DNA from 3 places in the Idiomarina sp. 29L genome. Region 1 is predicted to be linked to each of the others. Evidence: predicted binding sites of a transcription regulator. Region 1 holds the regulator's gene; each other region holds the start of a gene.
The links. The regulator sigma-54, encoded in region 1, starts transcription at its own class of promoters, with help from an activator protein. The targets are predictions, from matches to a motif close to GTTGGCACGNNNNTNGNNT.

Region 1 (6,767 bases):
TCGTGCACCCAGGCGAAGCCAGTCACGGCGACTTAGGCATGGTTGCGGCTCAAGATGTGGTTATTGCTATTTCAAACAGTGGTGAAACGTCAGAGGTTCTGAACATTTTACCGGTGATTAAACGCCTTGGTGTGCCACTGATTGCCATGACAGGCAAGCCTGAATCCACTCTGGCTCGGCTTGCAGATACCCACGTGTGCATTGCGGTCGCTCAGGAAGCCTGTCCATTAGGTTTGGCGCCAACAGCGTCCACTACCGCAACATTGGTCATGGGAGACGCGTTAGCCGTCGCACTCCTAAATGCGCGAGGTTTTACCGCCGACGACTTTGCTTTGTCGCATCCAGGTGGCTCACTAGGAAAGCGCTTATTACTGCGCCTGCACGATATTATGCACACTGGCGAACGTATTCCACTGGTGTCAGAAACCGATATTATTCGTGACGCCTTATTGGAGATGTCTCGTAAAGGTCTGGGCATGACCGCAATTACAGATACTCACGGCCGATTAGCCGGCATTTTTACCGATGGTGATTTACGCCGTATTCTGGATAATCAGGTCGATGTGCACAGCACCTCTATTGCTGATGTGATGACGCGTTCATGCACGACCGCGAATGCGGATATGCTGGCTGCCGAAGCATTAAAACTAATGCAAGATCGCAAAATAAACGGACTGATTATTACCGACCATGAAGGTCGTCCTTGCGGCGCAATGAATATGCATGACTTACTGCAAGCGGGAGTTCTGTAACATGGAGTGTATTAATACCTGGTATGGGGACATTGAAAAGCAATTGTTTGAGCGCTTCTCAAAGGTTCGGCTGTTAATTCTCGACGTCGATGGTGTTTTTTCGGATGGTCGAATATACCTTGGCAACGATGGTGAAGAGCTGAAAGCTTTCCACACTCGGGACGGCTTTGGTATGAAAGCACTTAAGAATGCGGGCATACAGACAGCTGTCATCACCGGTCGCCAATCGAACATCGTTGAGCGTCGAATGCAGCATTTAGACGTGTCTGACATCTATCAGGGACAAGCCGACAAAACCCAGGCATATAATGAGCTTCTGACTCATCACGGCGTGAATGCTGAACAGACTGCCTATGTCGGAGACGACACACCCGATCTTCCGCTGATACAGCAAGCCGGCATTGGTGTTGCTGTAAAAGATGCACACCCTTCCATTCAACAGCAGGCTCAATACATTACCCGCTGTGCCGGTGGCTTTGGCGCGGTTCGTGAGGTGTGTGACTTGATTATGTTAAGTCAGGGACTTTTGCATGACGCCAAAGGAGCCAGTGTGTGAATTGGCGCATCGTCGGTATTATAGTTCTTCTGTTTGGTGCCGGACTATTGCTCGTTCTGCGCCCTTTTAGTGACGATGGCAGAGAAAGCGCTGCCACGGCGACCAAACTGATGCAGCCAGATTTTACCGCCTACGGACTTGAAACCAAAATATTTGAAAGTGATGGCGTCCTGGCGCATAAGATTCGCTCAGAAGAAATGGCTCATTACAACCAAATAGGTTTAACCGAGCTCAAGCAGCCTCAATACTCAATATTTTCGGAAGACGGCACAGAGACCTGGCAAGTCACCGCCGAGCAGGGTACCTTTTACGATGATAAAACGCTGATTCTGGAGCGTAGCGTTGAAATATTAGCATTGCAGGAAAGTTCTCCCATACAGCGCGTTATGACAGAATATCTGGTTATCGACTTAGCCAATGAATCAATGAGCACTGAATACCCGGTATTAATGCGAGGTCCGCAAGTGGAAGTTCGCGGAGATGGTTTAAGCGCCGACATGAGCGCAGAAATGATGGAGTTAAAACGACATGTTAAAACGGTTTTCCAGCCTAAGTCTTAGCTTTTTTGTGCTTATCGCATTGCCTTTGACGGCGATGGCGCAAGGAAAGGCTGACTTTAAAAAGCCGATGGAAGTCGAGTCAAGCCATGAGCAATTCGACATAAAAAACAATAAGTTAGTACTTACTGACAATGTTGTTATCCGTCAGGGCACACTACTTATTAAGGCGGACCGACTCGAAGCCTCTGCCAGCGAAAGCGGCGAGCAGGCGGACACCTTTATTGCAGAAGGTTCACCGGCAACCTACACGCAGACCCTGGAAAACGGCAACGATATTAGCGCTCAGGCAAATAAAATAACCTACTTCCAAGTCGAACAACGTCTCGAGCTCAGCGGGGACGCGAAAATCTCTCAGGGCACAAGCAGTTCAAGCGGTGATACGATCGTCTACGACTTAGCCGCACAGACGATCTCTGCAAGCAGCTCTGATGCCGATAACGGGCGCGTAATTACGATATTTACGCCGAAAACAAAAGACGACAAAACCGACAACGAGAACCCTTAATTATGGCCACCTTACGAGTCAAACATCTTGCCAAAAGCTTTAAGCGTCGTCAGGTTGTAAAGGACGTTAGCCTGGAGGTCAGTCAGGGCCAGATTATTGGGCTCTTAGGGCCCAATGGTGCGGGGAAAACAACGACGTTTTATATGATTGTCGGCTTAATCAACAGCGACAAAGGCCAGATTTTACTAGACAAAGACGACCTAACGTCTCTGCCAATGCATGAGCGTGCTCGCCGCGGAATTGGTTATCTACCGCAAGAAGCATCGATTTTCAGAAAGCTGACCGTGCGCGATAACCTGATGGCGATATTAGAAACCCGTAAAGAGCTTTCAGCGGACGCTCGCGAAGAACAGCTCGACTCGCTTCTTGAAGAGTTCAATATTGGTCATATTGCGAACAGTCTGGGGATGAGCTTATCCGGCGGTGAGAGACGTCGTGTCGAAATTGCCCGCGCCCTTGCCGCAGAGCCCACGTTTATTCTTCTGGATGAGCCCTTTGCAGGCGTCGACCCAATTTCGGTTATCGACATTAAGAAAATTGTTGAACATTTAAAGCAGCGTGGTATTGGTGTACTTATTACAGACCACAATGTCAGAGAAACCTTGTCCGTTTGTGAGCATGCGTACATTGTTAGTCACGGAGAACTTATTGCCAGCGGAGATGCAGAAAGTATATTATCGAATCAACAGGTTAAAGATGTTTACCTCGGTGAGCAGTTCACCCTTTAACGTGATACCGGGACGATAACCATGAGACAAAGTCTGCAGCTAAAAATTGGTCAGCAACTGACCATGACGCCTCAGTTACAACAAGCGATACGCTTGCTGCAGCTTTCTTCGCTCGACTTACAGGCTGAAATTCAGGACGCGCTGGACAATAACCCGTTACTGGAAGTTGAAAGCGAACAACCTCATGACGGTGACAGCACCGACTCCCCTCATTCGTCAAATAAAGACGACAGTCAGCGTGAAACCTCCGATGTTATAAAAACTCAGGAAATGCCAGAAGACCTCCCTGTGGACAGCACATGGGATGATACCTATTCATCGTCGACTCCTGCTACCGGAGCGGCCTCAAACGGCAAATCCTACGACGGTGACTATGAGGTGTACCAAGGCTCAACGAGCGAGTCTTTGCAAGACCATCTGATTTGGCAAATGCAACTGTCGCACTTTTCTGAAGAAGACACTGCGATTGGCGAAGCCATTATCGAAGCCATTGACGACAATGGTTATTTAACAACGAATATTGAAGACATTATTGAGTCTGTGCGCTTACCCGAGGTTGGCGAAGAAGAAGTCTGCATGGTACTCAAGCGCATCCAACACTTTGACCCAGTCGGTGTCGGCGCACGTACCGTCAGCGAGTGCCTGGCGATTCAATTACGACAACTGGACGACAGCACGCCGTTTAAGCTCGCTGCTATCACTCTGGTTAGCGAGCATATGGACTTGCTGGGCAACCGAGACTTCCGCAATATCCAGAAAAAGCTCAAATTAACCGAAAATGACTTACGTGAAGTCATGCGGCTGATTCAGCAAATGCACCCGCACCCGGGCGAACAAGTTGCTCAACAAGAAGTTGAGTACGTGATTCCTGACGTTGCGGTCATGAAAAAGAATGGTCGCTGGGTGGTCGAATTAAACCCGGATAGCGTACCTAAATTAAAGGTCAATGAAGAATACGCGGCACTGAGTAAAGCGGCGAAGTCCTCGGCAGACAGTCAGTACATTAAAAACCATACACAGGAAGCGCGTTGGTTTATTAAAAGTCTGGAGAGTCGCAATGAAACGCTGTTGAAAGTTGCCAACTGTATTGTTCAGCGCCAGCAGGGCTTTTTTGAGTACGGTGAAGAGGCCATGAAACCAATGGTACTCAATGATGTCGCTGAAGCCGTGGAAATGCATGAAAGCACCATTTCACGGGTAACAACGCAGAAGTTTCTGCACTGCCCACGAGGCATTTTTGAATTAAAATACTTTTTCTCTAGCCATGTCAGTACAGAAGGTGGAGGTGAGTGTTCAAGTACCGCAATACGTGCTTTAATTAAGAAGTTAGTCGCTGCAGAAAACCGTAGCAAACCATTAAGCGACAGCAAAATCGCTGAACTGATAGCCGAGCAAGGCATCAAAGTAGCGAGGAGGACAATTGCGAAGTATCGGGAATCACTGAATATTCCCTCATCGAGTCAACGCAAGAGTCTTTTATAACTTGTAAACTGCAGAAGGAAGACGTTATGCAAATTAATCTTACTGGTCATCATATCGATATCACTGAGTCTCTACGTGAGTATGTGGACACAAAATTTGCTAAGTTAGAGCGCCATTTTGACCATATCACCAACGTTCACGTCATCCTTAATGTTGAAAAAACGAATCAAAAAGCGGAAGCTACCGTGCACCTGAACGGCGGCGAGATTTTCGCTGACTCTGTTCACGATGATATGTACGCAGCCATTGATGGTTTAATCGATAAGCTTGACCGTCAGGTTATTAAACACAAAGAAAAAATGAAAAAGCATTAGTCCATGCAAATAAGTGAGTTGTTAAGCCCCGACTGCACCAGGTGTGCAGTCGAGGGTGCAAGTAAAAAGCGGTTATTAGAAACCATTAGCCAAATTGTCGCGCCAAAACTGTCAGGCATTACTCGTCATGACATTTTTGAAAGCTTGGTTAACCGTGAACGCTTAGGAAGTACCGGTATTGGTTTAGGTATTGCTATTCCTCATGGGCGACTCGCTAAAGCCAGCCATCCGGTTGCGGTGTTATTGACGTTAGACGAGCCAATCGAGTTTGACGCGATTGATAACCAACCTGTGGACATTATTTTTGCGCTGTTAGTGCCAGAGTCAGAGCATGAAAATCATTTGCAGACATTAGCAGCCGTTGCCCGTCGCATGAATGACAAAGACTGCACCCGCGCGCTTCGGAACGCTGAAAGTGACAACGCACTTTATCAATTATTTATTGGGGAAGGTGAAGATAAGCCATGCAACTGATTATTGTCAGTGGTCGCTCGGGATCGGGTAAAACTATCGCCCTTCGAGTACTCGAGGATCTTGGCTTTTACTGCGTCGACAACTTACCCATTAGCCTACTTCCCACGCTGGTTCATGCGGTCATGGAGCAGTATTCAAAAATTGCCATCAGCATTGACGTTAGAAACCTGCCCGAACATTCGGAAGAGCTGCTTGACTCGCTAAACTTTTTACCCAAAGGGGTTGAACCAGAAGTACTGTTCATTGATGCCGACGACAACACCTTACTGAAGCGCTTTGGTGAAACACGCCGTTTGCACCCGCTCTCACAAAAGGAGTTACCTTTAGTTGATGCGCTTCAGGCAGAACGGAAGTTGCTCGAACCAATTATGGAGCGCGCCACCTGGCGCCTGGACAGCAGCGACTTATCGTTACACCAGTTAAGTGAAGAAGTGCGCGAGCGTGTGCTCGGCCGAGCAGACAAAAAACTGATTATCGTTTTTCAGTCTTTTGGTTTTAAGTATGGACTGCCGAAAGACGCTGATTTTGTATTTGATGCACGCATATTACCAAACCCGCACTGGCAACCTGAACTGAAGTTGCTAACCGGCTTAGATGCAGACGTACAGCATTATTTTCGCCAACAGCCGTTGGTCACGAAGTTTGTCTATCAGCTCGAAAACTTTTTAGGCACTTGGCTGCCTCACTTTCAACGCAGTAACCGCAGCTATTTAACGATTGCGACAGGCTGTACTGGTGGGCAGCATCGCTCCGTTTATATTTCACAGCAGTTAGCGGAGCGCTTTGAACAAAAATCAGTGAAAGTTCAGGTTCGTCACCGGGAGTTAAAGCAGCATGAGTAAAGCTTGCAAGACGCTTGTTATACGCAATAAACTGGGCCTTCATGCTAGGGCTGCGACCAAACTTGCGCAGCTCACACAGTCATTCAAGTCAGAAATTACCGTTCAGCAGGGTGAACAATGCGTTAACGCTGCCAGTGTTATGTGCTTAATGCTGCTCGCCAGTCAACAAGGTAAGTCGGTCGAAGTTTGTGCCGAAGGCGATGACGCAGAAGACGCATTAATAGCGGTGAGCGAATTGTTCGAAGATCGCTTTGAGGAAAACGAGTAACCAATGATAGCCGAGCTGTCCGATAAAGAATACGCCATGCAACGAATTCAGGAGGTTAACTCTGCGTTAGCCGACGGTATGTTCGTGGCAGCTCGACGCATGCTGCACAACATGCCGGCCTGCGATGTCGCTTTACTGTTAGAGTCTTCTCCACCGAAAAGCCGTTCTAAAATCTGGAAGCTGGTCGATATTGACGAGCACGGTGAAATTCTTGAAGAGCTGAACGAAGAAGTTCAGAAAGACATTATTCGTCAGATGGCTCCGGAAAATCTGGCGGCAGCGACCG
Region 2 (6,767 bases), 320 kb from region 1:
GGTGCGCAGTTACTTACCAAAAGACAGTACGGCCGAACAAGCGAAATTAGCGGTTCGTGCGTTACTCAATGGTGACCGTTACATCCCGGATGACCCTTACCTTAACGAGCCTCGCGATAAATCCAGCGGTGCCGAGGGCTTTTTGTCGCCACGTCAGCTGGAAATTATGCAGCTGTTAGCACAAGGTTTGTCGAACAAAGAAATAGCCAATATTCTGGGTATTACTGAGGGCACCATCCGCGTGCACTTGTCGGCAATATTTAAAGCCATAAAGGTGTCTAATCGTACGGAAGCGACACTTTGGTACTTATTACGTCAAAAGAAGCTGGTTGACTGATAACGTCGTATGTCGTTAAACCGCCTCATCGCAGAGCTGGAAAAGCATCAACACGCCCCCACTGAGCAGTGGAATCCGCCGTATTGTGGAGAAATCCCAATACGAATTGATGGCGAAGGGCGTTGGTATTATCAGGACAGTGAAATTCAAAGGCAGGCACTGGTAAAACTTTTTGCCTCTGTACTCGTAAGAGAAGGTGACGATTACTTTCTGGTCACACCGGCTGAAAAAGTGAAGATTACCGTCGATGATGCCCCTTTTTTGGTGGTCGATTGGGAACAACGCACAGAAGATGGCGAAAGCCTCTTGCTGTTAACAACCAATATCGGTGATACTCTGGTTTTGAGTTCTGAACATCCGTTACAAATTAAAGAGGGTGTTCCTTACGTTATGATGCCAAGAGAGCTCGAAGCCAAAGTGCATCGAAATGTATTTTATCAGTGGGTATCGATTGCACAGACTCGAGAAGTTGATGGAAAAGAGCAGTGGTTTCTTTCCAGTGCGGGCGAGACCTTTGTATTGGGCTACGTGAACTAGGACGTTGCGGTAATTCGTCTATGGTAAAAACAAGAACAGTTTATCTGGTTGAGCAACATCCCGCTCGCAGGCAGCACTTTGAGACAGTTCTGACCTTTATTGGCGAGTCTGTAAAAGTTGTTGAGCCCGAGCAGTTACTGAGCTTAAGTCCAGCCGAGGCTTTATGCGTGATAGCCGGTACAGGTGTTGATAATCTACGGGACTTGGCCAGTAATGCGCCGCACTTACCCTTTATTTGTGCTGCTAGTGAACATGAAAGTGCTTTAGAAAAAGCCAATGTTCTGGGGCCTTTAGACGACTCGTTTGACTATTTCAGCCTATCTAACCTGTTGCATTACTGCCAGGCTTATCACCAGCAAATGCCCGGCCGTAAAGCGAATAAACAACACCCAAAGCGCTCTCATTTAGAACAAACTCTCATTGGCCAGGGGCGTGCGATGAAGCACGTACGGCAACTTATAGAGCAAGTCGCGGGAACCGATGCCAACGTCCTGATTCTGGGCGAGTCGGGGACGGGTAAAGAAGTCGTGGCCAGAGGTGTTCATGACTTGTCAGAGCGGCATAAAGGTCCGTTCGTCCCCGTAAATTGCGGTGCAATTCCCGGGGACCTGTTAGAAAGTGAATTATTTGGCCATGAGAAAGGTGCCTTTACCGGAGCGATAGGCGCTCGAAAGGGACGTTTTGAGTTGGCGCAAGGCGGCACTCTGTTTCTGGATGAAATTGGCGATATGCCAATGCCAATGCAGGTAAAATTACTGCGGGTATTGCAAGAGCGGACATTTGAACGAGTGGGTGGCAGTAAAAGTATCGCTGCCGACGTTCGTGTGGTAGCCGCCACCCACCGTGAGCTCGAACAAATGATTATCGACGGCAAATTCAGGGAAGACTTGTATTACCGCTTGAATGTATTCCCGATTGAAATGCCCGCCCTGCGCGAGCGTCAGGAAGACGTGCCACTGTTGATGCAGGAGCTGACGCAGCGCTTTAAAAAGGAGAGGGGCGTTGGCGTGCGTTTTACTGAGCGAGCGCTTGAGTCATTGTCTTACCACCGCTGGCCGGGAAATGTTCGGGAACTGACCAACTTAATTGAGCGGTTAACCATTATGCATCCTGACAGTCTGGTTGATGTGTCAGACTTGCCCCCTAAGTATCAACATATTGATCACAGTAGCCCCACGCCGGACTATCCCGAAGAAATGCTGGAACGCGAAGCGCTGAATGCCATTTTCTCTGATTCGGAAGACGATGAAGCGCTTGAGGAATCGGGAGCTTCTTCCATTGACCCAGAATTACCTGATGACGGTGTGAACTTAAAAGATATGCTCAGCGAAATTGAAACGGGAATGATAGCCCAGGCGCTCGAAAAGTCTGACTGGGTGGTTGCTAAGGCGGCCGATCTGCTGAGTATGCGCCGTACGACGCTGGTTGAAAAGATGAAAAAATACGGCATTCAAAAAGACGACTAACCGCTTCCGTCGACTTTTTGACAATGTAACTTATTGAAAATAAAAGATAATTTACTGGCATCTATTTTGCATTACTACGCTTAATTAAAACGTAGTATGACGTGGGAGATGTCAGTATGGCGACCTACCATCAAATTATTGATGCAATGCCCAATGCCGTGATTTTGCTGGACAGTCACGGTGTTGTGGATTACTGCAATGACAACGCGCAATCATTACTCGAACATTCCTTAAAAGGTGAAGTCTGGCGTGATCTCGTCGCAACATTGTTTGCGCCCAAAGCCGATGACTGGCACGAAGTGTCCTTAAAAAGTGGACGGCGCGTTCGTATTGATACCTCTGAGGTGAATGAAAAGCCGGGGCAGCTGATTGTTTTGACGGACTTGACCGAAACCCGTCAGCTGCAACAACGTATTTCTCACTTACAACGGTTATCATCGATGGGGAAAATGGTGGCGTCCTTAGCGCATCAAATACGCACGCCGTTGTCCGCAGCCATTCTCTACGCTCAAAATTTGTCACAAGGCATGATATCACCAGTAAAACAGCAGCGCTTTTCCCATAAATTGTTGTCCAGGCTTCATAATTTAGAGCAGCAGGTCAACGATATGTTGCTGTTTGCAAAAAGCGGTGAAAAACCGGTTTTGGAAGAACTGACGACACAAAGTTTGTTGACCACGGTAGCGTCCAACGTTGAATCTTATGCGACTCAGCATCACGTCACGATTAATATGCCTGATGAAATGAACAGTGCGATCTTAAAAGGTAATAAAACCGCGTTAACGGGTGCATTACAAAATTTGATTAATAATGCGATTGACGCCAGCCAGCAGGGGCAGGAAGTACTGGTGAAAACGCACCTTGAAAGTAGTCACTGGTGTGTGTCTGTTATTGATGCGGGCGCCGGCATTGAAAAAGACAAGCAATCACAAATATTCACGCCATTTTTTACCGGTAAGTCAAACGGCACCGGGTTGGGATTAGCTGTGGTTCAAACCGTTTTGCGAGCCCATAACGGTCGCATTGATTGGGAAAGCGAGCCTGGCAAAGGCAGTCGGTTTACGCTGTCTATTCCGGTTCACAGTTTTCAGGAGCCGTCGCTGGAAGAGGTACGTTATGGTTAACAGTGAAATGACAACCGCGCGCACGGTACTGGTGGTTGAAGACGATGTTTCATTGCGTGAAGCAATCATCGACACGCTTGAGCTTGCTGATTGCCAATGTCTGGAAGCCGCAAATGGCGAAGAAGCACTGGTGGCACTAAAAGAGACGAAAGTGTCTCTGGTGATTAGTGACGTACAAATGCCTGGCGTTGATGGCTTACAATTGCTACGTAGCATGAACCGGCAGCAGTACGATATTCCGGTCATCATGATGACCGCGTTCGCGAAAGTCGATGATGCGGTTATCGCCATGCGAGAAGGAGCCGTCGATTATTTGACGAAGCCATTTTCCATCGAAAAGCTGCAAACGCTCGTGCAGCGTTATTTACCGGACGGCGCGATTGATGATGTCAGTCCAGTGGCTGAAGAAGCGGCGAGTCAGCAAGTATTTGCGATGGCGAAACGTGTTGCAGACAGTGATGCCAGTGTGATGATTACCGGACCGAGCGGCACCGGTAAAGAAGTGCTGGCGCGTTATATCCACAAGCATTCAAATCGCACACAGGCACCTTTTGTCGCCATTAACTGTGCGGCAATACCCGAAAATATGCTGGAGTCCATGCTGTTTGGTTACGAGAAAGGCGCATTTACCGGTGCTACTCAGTCGCAACCGGGTAAGTTTGAATTAGCGCAGGGCGGTACAATTTTATTGGATGAAATCACCGAAATGCCGCTGCATTTGCAGGCGAAGCTGTTGCGGGTTTTGCAGGAAAAGCAGGTAGAGCGCCTAGGCTCTCGGAAAACTATTCAGTTAGATGTCCGAATTCTTGCAACGTCAAACCGAGATTTACAGCAGGCTGTGGCACAAGGGGCGTTCCGCGAAGATTTAATGTATCGACTGAACGTCTTCCCGCTGCACTGGTTACCTTTGGCCGAGCGACCTGCGGATATTCTGCCGTTGGCGGAAAACCTGTTGCAGCGACACAAACAGCGCTCGGGTATAAAAACGCCGGTTTCCTTTAGTGAGCAGGCAAAACATCGCTTAACGGAATATCACTGGCCAGGGAATGTCCGGGAACTGGAAAACGTTGTACAGCGTGCGTTGGTTTTGCACCGAAACGAAGTTATTGAACCCGATGATTTGATGTTGCAGTTGAACCAACAGTCGAGTGCACCCGTGAGTAATGAGACTGTCTTTCCTGAGCAAGTCAGTCAGTCTGAAAAAAGTAATGAAGAGCAGACTGTGCGTGCTACCGACACAGCGGATAAGCTGGATGATTCATTGTTCCATCAAGAGTACCGAATTATCAAAGACGCGCTTCAGCGTCATCAGGGCAAACGCAAGCCCGTCGCTGATGAGCTAGGCATTAGTCCACGCACATTACGCTATAAATTAGCGAAGATCCGCGAACAGGGTCTCTCCATAAATTAAAGTTGGCATTCCACTTGCATAATACCTGTTAAGAATTGTAAACGATGATTTTTTGACGGGGTGAATTATGAAAGTGGAAGCCAACGCACTCTACCAGCAGATGCAGGCAATGTCTGCTCAGGCGTCTCAAAGCGACAAGGCAACCAATGTTAATGCCCTTCCGGGAAATACTGCGAATGCCGACTTTTCGAATATGCTGAAAAGCGCTATCGATAATGTTAACGAGCTGCAGCAAACCTCGGGCGATTTAAAAACTCGTATGGAGCTTGGCGACCCCAATGTCACGTTGGAACAAACCATGATAGCCAGTCAAAAATCAAGCATTGCCTTTGAGGCAACCGTTCAGGTACGCAACAAAATAGTCGATGCGTACAAAGAAATCATGTCAATGCCGGTATAAACCGCAGTAGCACTGGAGATTTGAATTGTGGCTGAATCAACCGATTTAATGGTGCAGGACAATGCACTTCCGGACTCTCCGGATACAGGCGCTTCTGGCGAGGGCAATGAAAAATCCGGCATTATGGATATGCTGGGTAACTTTGACATGCTGCGTCAGGTTATTGTGGTACTGGCTTTGGCTATCTGCGTTGCTATTGCCGTCTTTATTATGTTGTGGGCGCAAGAGCCGACCTACCGTCCTTTGGGTAAGTTAGAAACTGAAGAACTGGTGAGCACGCTCGACTATATGGATGCGAACGGCATTGAGTATAAAGTGAATGGCAACACTATTTCAGTGCCTGAAGAGAAATACGACGCGATTAAACTGGAACTAACGCGTGCCGGGGTTAACTACGGTAACGCTGAATCTGATGGCTCAGAGATTTTAATGAGCGAGCCGGGCTTTGGTGTCAGTCAGCGCCTGGAAAGAGAACGACTGATTCATTCACGCGAAGTGCAACTGGCACGCGCTATTGAGGAAATGAAAAAGGTGTCGGCAGCGCGTGTGCTTTTGGCCGTACCGAAACAGAATGTGTTTGCCCGTCGTGAAAAGCAGCCCAAGGCATCGGTGATGCTGAACGTTCGGGGCGGTACCGCATTAAGTGAAGAAGAAGTTGCCTCGATTGTCGATATGGTGGCGTCCTCTGTCACTGGGCTAAGTACAGAGCAGGTAACCGTCACAGACCAGGCGGGTCGCCTATTAAACTCCGGTTCTCAAAGTGCGTTAGCGGCAAAAAGTTCGCGCGAGTATCAAATTGAACAAAAGCGCGAGGCCGAGTATTTAGAAAAAATTGACAGCATTTTGATTCCGATATTGGGCTATGACAATTACACGGCGCAAGTTGATGTCACGATGGACTTCACTCAGCGCGAATCAACTCAGCGCCAGTTTAACCCTGATATGCCGGCTATTCGTAGCGAAATGACCGTAGAAAACCGCTCTACGGGTAGCCCGATTGGCGGTATTCCTGGTGCGTTAACGAACCAGCCGCCATTGGAATCTGATATTCCTGAAGAAGCAGGACCGGGTAGCGCTGGCGGTACGGTTAATGGCAGTACTCATCGCGAGGCCACGCGCAACTATGAATTGGACAACTCGATTACTCACACCAGAAATCAGACTGGCACTATTGAGCGGTTGAGCGTTTCGGTTGCGGTGAATCATGCACAAACTACCGGCGAAAATGGCGAAGCTCAGCAGCAGCCGCGAAGCGCAGAAGAACTCGCCAATATTCGTCGCTTGTTGCAAGGTGGTTTAGGCTTTGACATCAACCGTGGTGACGCACTGGAAGTGGTGTCCGTACCTTTTGCTCAATTGCCGCAACTGGGTGATGGCGAAACGCCGTTGTGGGAAGAGCCGTGGTTCTGGCGTGCTTTCCGCTTGGTCATGGGCGCGTTAGTTATCATGGTCTTGATATTAGCGGTGGTTCGTCCGATGCTTAAGAAACTGA
Region 3 (6,767 bases), on a different contig from region 1:
GTGTTATCCGCGCCATTTGTTAGGTAAGGGTCACCATTTGGATCGCTACCGCTTAGATCAATAATTGCTTCCGGAAAGGTGATATTCGGAGCCGCTACATTAGGAGTCCCGTCTGGGTTAAAGGAAATTCGACGGCCTACAGAGCCGGCTGCGGACTCAGCACCGCCATTTGCATTGGCGGCTGTTCCCATATCTATTTCTTTACCATCAAATGTCGCATAAACATCCCATTGGTTTGAGCCACGTTTCACGTAATAAGTTGATAATATATGTGACTCTCCCAACGAGTCATAAACTGTGGCAGACGTCGAAGCGTTATAAGTTGATGGCGCATCTGGATCAAAATTTGATGTTGGAGGTGGGCCACCTCCATTATCAGGAATGTTTGTTAAACGCGCATCAACGTTAAAGCTTGTAAAAACATTTTGGGTTTGCTGCGGTGCTCCTGCTACATCAGGTACTCGAATAGGCTGAGTTGTTGCTAAACTTGTTGAAGAAGTAGCTCCACTATTCCGATTTACTTGGTAACCTTGCAAAAAATTACCCTGATTATCAACAATAAACTTATCACTATTTAACTTAAAAGCTCCTGAACGTGTATAAGTCATATCGCGAGAGCCTAAGCCGTCTGTGGTGGCAAAGAAGCCATTACCAGAAATGGCCATGTCCAGCGAGTTTTCAGTGAAGTCTAGCGTTCCCTGACTAAATTGCTGCGCCACTGACGACGTCAACACACCATCACCGACTTTCGTGTTACCGGCATTAAAAATACTGGTGGCATAAACGTCCGCAAATTCTGCGCGTGACTGTTTAAAGCCCGACGTTTTTACGTTTGAGATATTATTAGCAGTTACATCTAAGTCTTTCTGAGATGCGTTGATACCGCTGAGTGCAATATTAAATGACATAGGTCACCTCACCTGTTAACTAATTTCAGAGACATCGGAAAGCCGGATGCCACCTAATCCTTTAAGATTCAGAACAACGCCACGTTCACCGCCAGTACTGACGCTCTGAACACGCGCATGCATTTGTAATGGAAGCTCTTCGGTTTGTCCGCCAACGGTCGCATTCACTGAGAATGTGTAATTACCGGCCGGCGCTTGCTCACCCGTTGTCGTGGTTCCATCCCATTCAAACTCTTTGGTGCCTTCCGGCATGTCACCCAAGTTCAGGGTTTTCACCACAGCGCCACTAGAGTCTTTGATGTTAATCTTCACATTCTGCGCCGTTTGTGGCGTCGCTATCATGCCCGAGACGCCAGCTCCCTCTTCCAGGTTAGCCTGGTCAGTTGGCACTAACACTTTACGCCCAACCATGGTCGACGCCTGCAACGCCTGGTTTGACGTCATATCTTCTGCAAACTGGTCAAAACGTTCTGACAGCCCGGTGATACCTTCCGCCATGGTGAAGCTGGTCATTTGCGCAATCATTTGATCGTTCTCGACCGGCTTGGACGGGTCCTGCATATTCAGCTGCTCCGTCAACAGCTTGAAGAAGTCTTCCTGCTGGAGCTTCTGCTGCTCGTCAGGATCAGCGTATTTTGCGCCTTCGTCCTTCTTCCATTTCATGCTGTCGATGTAGGAGTTATTGCTTACGCCTTCCATTTGTTATCTCCTGCTTACCCTTGACCCAGACGTAATAAACGCTGCGTCATTGTTTTGGCAGTATCCGCCACCTGAACATTGGTCTGGTATGAGCGGGATGCCGAAATCATGTTGGCCATTTCTTCCATAGTGTTAACGTTCGGCTTATAGATGTAGCCATTTTCGTCCGCCATGGGGTGGTTTGGTGCGTACTCAACCTGCAAAGGGTCATTGCTTTCAACAATGCCCAGTACCTTGACGCCTGCCGCTTGTCCAGCCTGAGTCTGGTTGGTCAGGCTGTTACCACGGTAGTCGCCCTGCGCGTCGGCCAACGCCGTTGCAAAGACCGGGTTCCGGGCACGGTAAGTTTCATCGATACTGCTGCTGACCGAGTTCGCGTTCGCCAGATTACTGGCAGTGGTGTTCAGTCGCACTGACTGTGCACTCATTGCCGAACCGGTCACGTTAAAAATATTAAATAGGCTCATTGTTTTTCACCTCACCTACTGTCCGCCGCCTAGGGCTTTCTTCACACCGCTAATGCGGCCGTCAAGAAAGTTCATGGTCATTTCGTATTCCAGTGCATTCTGTGCATACAAGTTTTGTTCCAACTGCACATCAACGGTATTACCGTCACCGGTATCAGGTTGATTCGGCACACGAAACTTCTCTGTGCCCTGCGGTTTTATTTCAACATTGAAATGTTTTTCATGGGTACGCGCCATTTTGTGGGTTTCGATGCCGCGCTGTGCCTGTTGCAGCGCTTGCTGAAAATCCAGCCCTTTGGCCTTGTAACCGGGGGTATCTGCGTTAGCGATATTATTGGCAATAAGCTCCGCACGTTGGGTGCGTATGCCCAACGTGTGTTGCTGTATTCCCATAATTTTATCCATGGAAAGTGCCATTTTTTTGTCTCCACAGTGTTCGATGGTGAAGACAATGCAGGTATCGTGCCAGAAGTCCTGGCACTTATTATTGAAAAGGAGACTACGGGACGTCGTTATTTACGACGGTAGATAATACCGGGGTTGCAGCGGATCATTTCAAAGTCATCGGTTAAACCCGAAATAGACTCCGAGGCACCGAGAATAAGATAGCCCCCCGGGTTAAGTGATTGCCGAAATTGGGCAATTATTTTCCGCTTTACTTCCGGGGCGAAGTAAATAAGCACATTGCGGCAAAAGATAACGTCAAATTTGCCGAGCAATGAGTAGCTGTCCAGCAGGTTCAGGTGCCGGAAATGAATGTGCGTCTTTAGGTTATCCCTTACTTTCATCGATCCCGGCTTGCTACCATCGGTGAAGTACTTCTGCCGACGTTCTGCCGATAAGCCCCGTGCTAATGCCAGGCTGTCGTATTCGCCAATGCCACACTGTTCAAGCACTTTATTGGATATATCGGTCGCCGTTATTTTGATACCACCTCTGAGAGCGCCAGGATTCTTGGCTTTAAATTCATCATAAGTAATGGCAATGGAGTACGGCTCTTGCCCAGAGGAGCATGCTGCTGACCATATTTTTAACGGTCCCGTATGGTTTTTGTATTCAGCAAAAATACGGTCATGCAAAATTTGGAAGGGATAAGTATCACGAAACCATAAGGTTTCATTCGTTGTCATGGCGTCAATAACTGCAGCCCGTAGGGCGCGTTCACTGATTTTCATAGAACGCTTTACCAACTCTGACAACGAGTCAATATTAAAGCGCCCCATTAACGGGCTGAGCCGACTTTTGACCAAATACAATTTACTCTCGCCCAGCACAATACCGCACTGGTGCTCCAGAAACTGACGAAACTCTTGGTATTCCGATAAACTTAATTCGCGATTCGACACGTTATATTAACTGCTTCCGTTTCAATTTGTTCTTTCGGTCTGCCGTAGCCCGATAAATCACTATGCGTAGCCTGACGTTATTACGTCAGGAGCATCTCACCTGATGCAATAGCATCAGGCTACAGTTGATTTGTCTCAGGCTACGACGGTATTAAGCCATTTTTGAACGGCTGTCGCCAGCTCATCGGGATGAAATTTTGCAATGAAATCATCGGCGCCGACTTTCTTCACCATAGCTTGATTAAAGACACCACTCAATGATGTGTGCAAAATAACATGAATATCACGTAAATCGGGATCGGCTTTTACCTCTGCAGTCAGTGTATAACCATCCATGACCGGCATTTCTACATCGGAAACAATAACTGGCACATGCGTGTGTGCGCTACCACCAAGTTCTTTTGCTTTATCTTTCAGATATTCGAGTGCTTCCTTTCCGTTCTTCCTGACTTCAAGGTGAATGCCTAAAGATTGCAAAGCGCGCTTTATTTGATTACGCGCCACAGACGAATCGTCAGTGATGAGAATGGTCAAATCTTCTTTAGCGACATTAATCTCTGCGTTAGCGACTTCTTCACTCACATCGGAATTAATGGGTACGATATCAGCTAAAATACGCTCGACGTCAATAATCTCAACCAACTCGTTCTCAATTTCTGTCACTGCGGTCAGATAAGCGTCACGCCCTGCCCCTTTGGGTGGTGGCATAACATCTTCCCAATTAATGTTCATAATGCGGTCAACGCCACCGACCAGAAATCCCTGAACAGTTCTGTTGTATTCAGAAATAATGACGAAGCGGTTTTCAATGTCGGTAATAGCCGGACCACCGGTTGCCATACTCAAATCAATAATGGAGATAGCCTGACCTCGGATATGTGCGATACCTCTTACAAGCGGGTTTCGATTTGGCATTGCCGTTAACTTAGGACAAGGTAAAACTTCTCTGACCTTAAACACATTAATTCCGAAGCGTTGTTTCCCTGTTAACCTGAACAACAATAACTCCAGTCGGTTTTGTCCGACCATTTGTGTGCGCTGATTCACTGAATCGAGAATACTGGCCATGCTTCACTCCTGTAATATGGCAGGCTACCTTTGTTCGGCACGGTATTTGCTTAAACCACTATTAGCAAATATGTATTGGTCGAGCCGCCGAACTTTTGACGTTATACCGTTTTTTTCGGCAGGCAGCCAGATAACCTTAGAAGATAACGTCAGGATATTTTTATGATAGTACGTAAATCGCTGTTGATCAGTTCGCTTTTTGCAATAACGATTTTGCTCTTGGGCTTTACCCCAAATAATGCGCTGGCACAAAGTAATGACGTACGTCTCGATTATAAGGCATTACAGACTCTGGCGCATGATTTTGTTCGCTCTCGGGTCAGTGCACCGGAAAGTGGCCGCATTGACGTTGTTGCGAATAACCTGGATCCCCGAATGACAGCAAAACGATGTTCAGCGGCACCAGAGGTTGGCTTAGCGAGCAACGCAAGGTTAGATGGCTACACAACCGTAGAAATTAAGTGTGCTTCCGCAAACGGTTGGCGAACCTATGTGCCGGTCAGAATTTACCGCTATAAAAATGTGGTCACCGCATCGGGTCCTATGTCTCCGGGCCAAATGATTAGCGAAAGTGATTTGACCTTTGCCGAAGTCGACCTAAACCAAATACGTTCAAACGTTTATACAACGAAGGAACTATTGGTTGGCGCTCGCGTCAAAAAGCGCATTGGCGCCGGTCAGGCAATTCGACCAAGCGATACCTGCCTTGTTTGTGAGGACCAAACGGTTACAATAGTGGCTAAGAATAAGGCATTAAGAATTACCGCTGACGGAAAAGCGTTAGCTGACGGCTTAAAAGGCGAATCGGTTGTTGTGAAAAACGCCCGCTCAGGCAAGTCGATAGAAGCGGTTGTGACAGGGCTGAACGAGGTTACCGTCAACCTTTAAAATACTTTACAAAAAAGTGGATTTTTTAGTTAAGTTTTTTCGGGTATGGTCGATAAATAACCGAGACTTACTATCTAGCGAGGCAACACAATGGCTATTAACATTAATAATGCTGGACTGAAAAACACCAGTATCGAAAACAAATCAAGCAATCGCCAGGTTCAAAACGGCCAGGCGGGTAATTCTGCATCGGTTGCTCAGAAAGGCGGTGACGCGGTTTCTTTGACCAGCGAAGCGCAACAACTGGGCGGATTGCAGGAAAAGGCCATGAACAGCAGTGGTATCGACCAAGCTAAAGTGGACAGAATTAAAGCAGAAATTGAAAGCGGCTCATACAAAATTAATGTTGAGCAGTTAGCGTCAAAACTTGCGCAGTTTGAATCTGACCTTTTCGCTGGCGGTAACGACGAATAATGACGGAAGTTGCGTCGGTTAACCAATTGCTTGATGACATGGCGGAGTCGCTAGATAGGCTGGCTTTGCTGCAACAGCGTGAGCTAAATGCCATTGTCGATCGCGAGCATGCCGACGTTCCTGCTATTACTTCCGAAAAAGAAAAAGCTCTGGCCGAAGTGACACGCCTCGACACTTTGTTGTCAGAGCACCCCGATAAAGACACGCTGAAAGAAGACCCTCAGTTAGCCACTGCGGTTGAGTCTATTAAGCAAACCCTTGCCAATATCCAACACCAAAACCAAGTCAATGAGCGTGTTGTTCAATCCACTCTGAACAGCATTGATCAGCTCAAGCAAAGTATTTTACAGTCAGCCCGCAAAGACTCTCTTACCTACAATAGTAAAGGCAAAATTCGTTAAAGAATTCTGCGTTTCAGCCGTTATAACGATTAGTACGTTTTAGTCCTTAGGGGTCGTTATGACAAAGCAAATTTTGACACTGGGTATTGTTCTTTCATCAATGGTCTTAAGTGGCTGTGCGGCTTATAACAACCTTGTGTACGATCAAAAGCACGTCGAATGGGAAACTCAAACGCCTGACACCTTTCCGGTATTAAACGCGGTTGGCTATGCGCCTATTGAAAAGCAATCAGGTGACTCGGCTCAAGTGAAAGACCTAAACGCGATGCGTGCCTCTAAGCTGGCTGCGTATCGCGAACTTGCGGAACAAGTGTATGGACAACGCATTGCCGGCAGCAGCTCAGTGGAAGACTGGGCGTTGAATAACGATAGCTTCCAAGCATCGGTTGACGGCGTTATTCGTGGCGCCGAAGTCGTGAAGACGTATACTGTTGGAGAGTATTACGCAACAGAACTGCGCTTAGACTTCGAAAAAGTTCACCGCTTGTATCAAAGTACTAACCGACAGCAAAAAGTAAAACGCGTTGTATATTATTAAGAGCGCATTTAGCCTATAGTTTGGCAAGGTTCTTGCAG

Region 2: EST55_RS03890 (PAS domain-containing sensor histidine kinase) is a predicted target of sigma-54. The motif match lies at 2,394-2,412, and genes of this name have one in related genera.
Region 3: flgA (flagellar basal body P-ring formation chaperone FlgA) is a predicted target of sigma-54. The motif match lies at 4,522-4,540, and genes of this name have one in related genera.

Annotation. Positions count from the first base shown of each region.
Region 1 is NZ_SDJS01000002.1:343,744-350,510, forward strand. Features, by position in the region: gene EST55_RS05280 (KpsF/GutQ family sugar-phosphate isomerase) at 1-752, shown strand, start outside; gene kdsC (3-deoxy-manno-octulosonate-8-phosphatase KdsC) at 754-1,308, shown strand; gene lptC (LPS export ABC transporter periplasmic protein LptC) at 1,305-1,868, shown strand; gene lptA (lipopolysaccharide transport periplasmic protein LptA) at 1,837-2,373, shown strand; gene lptB (LPS export ABC transporter ATP-binding protein) at 2,376-3,101, shown strand; gene EST55_RS05305 (RNA polymerase factor sigma-54) at 3,123-4,583, shown strand; gene hpf (ribosome hibernation promoting factor) at 4,610-4,897, shown strand; gene ptsN (PTS IIA-like nitrogen regulatory protein PtsN) at 4,901-5,371, shown strand; gene rapZ (RNase adapter RapZ) at 5,362-6,213, shown strand; gene EST55_RS05325 (HPr family phosphocarrier protein) at 6,206-6,481, shown strand; gene mgtE (magnesium transporter) at 6,485-6,767, shown strand, end outside.
Region 2 is NZ_SDJS01000002.1:19,581-26,347, reverse strand. Features, by position in the region: gene EST55_RS03905 (response regulator transcription factor) at 1-337, shown strand, start outside; gene EST55_RS03900 (DUF1285 domain-containing protein) at 347-874, shown strand; gene EST55_RS03895 (sigma-54 dependent transcriptional regulator) at 895-2,340, shown strand; gene EST55_RS03890 (PAS domain-containing sensor histidine kinase) at 2,457-3,464, shown strand; gene EST55_RS03885 (sigma-54 dependent transcriptional regulator) at 3,457-4,875, shown strand; gene fliE (flagellar hook-basal body complex protein FliE) at 4,943-5,275, shown strand; gene fliF (flagellar basal-body MS-ring/collar protein FliF) at 5,303-6,767, shown strand, end outside.
Region 3 is NZ_SDJS01000001.1:27,239-34,005, reverse strand. Features, by position in the region: gene flgE (flagellar hook protein FlgE) at 1-908, opposite strand, end outside; gene flgD (flagellar hook assembly protein FlgD) at 924-1,607, opposite strand; gene flgC (flagellar basal body rod protein FlgC) at 1,622-2,074, opposite strand; gene flgB (flagellar basal body rod protein FlgB) at 2,090-2,491, opposite strand; gene EST55_RS00130 (protein-glutamate O-methyltransferase CheR) at 2,587-3,420, opposite strand; gene EST55_RS00125 (chemotaxis protein CheV) at 3,556-4,488, opposite strand; gene flgA (flagellar basal body P-ring formation chaperone FlgA) at 4,651-5,376, shown strand; gene flgM (flagellar biosynthesis anti-sigma factor FlgM) at 5,467-5,790, shown strand; gene EST55_RS00110 (flagellar protein FlgN) at 5,790-6,191, shown strand; gene EST55_RS00105 (LPP20 family lipoprotein) at 6,250-6,729, shown strand.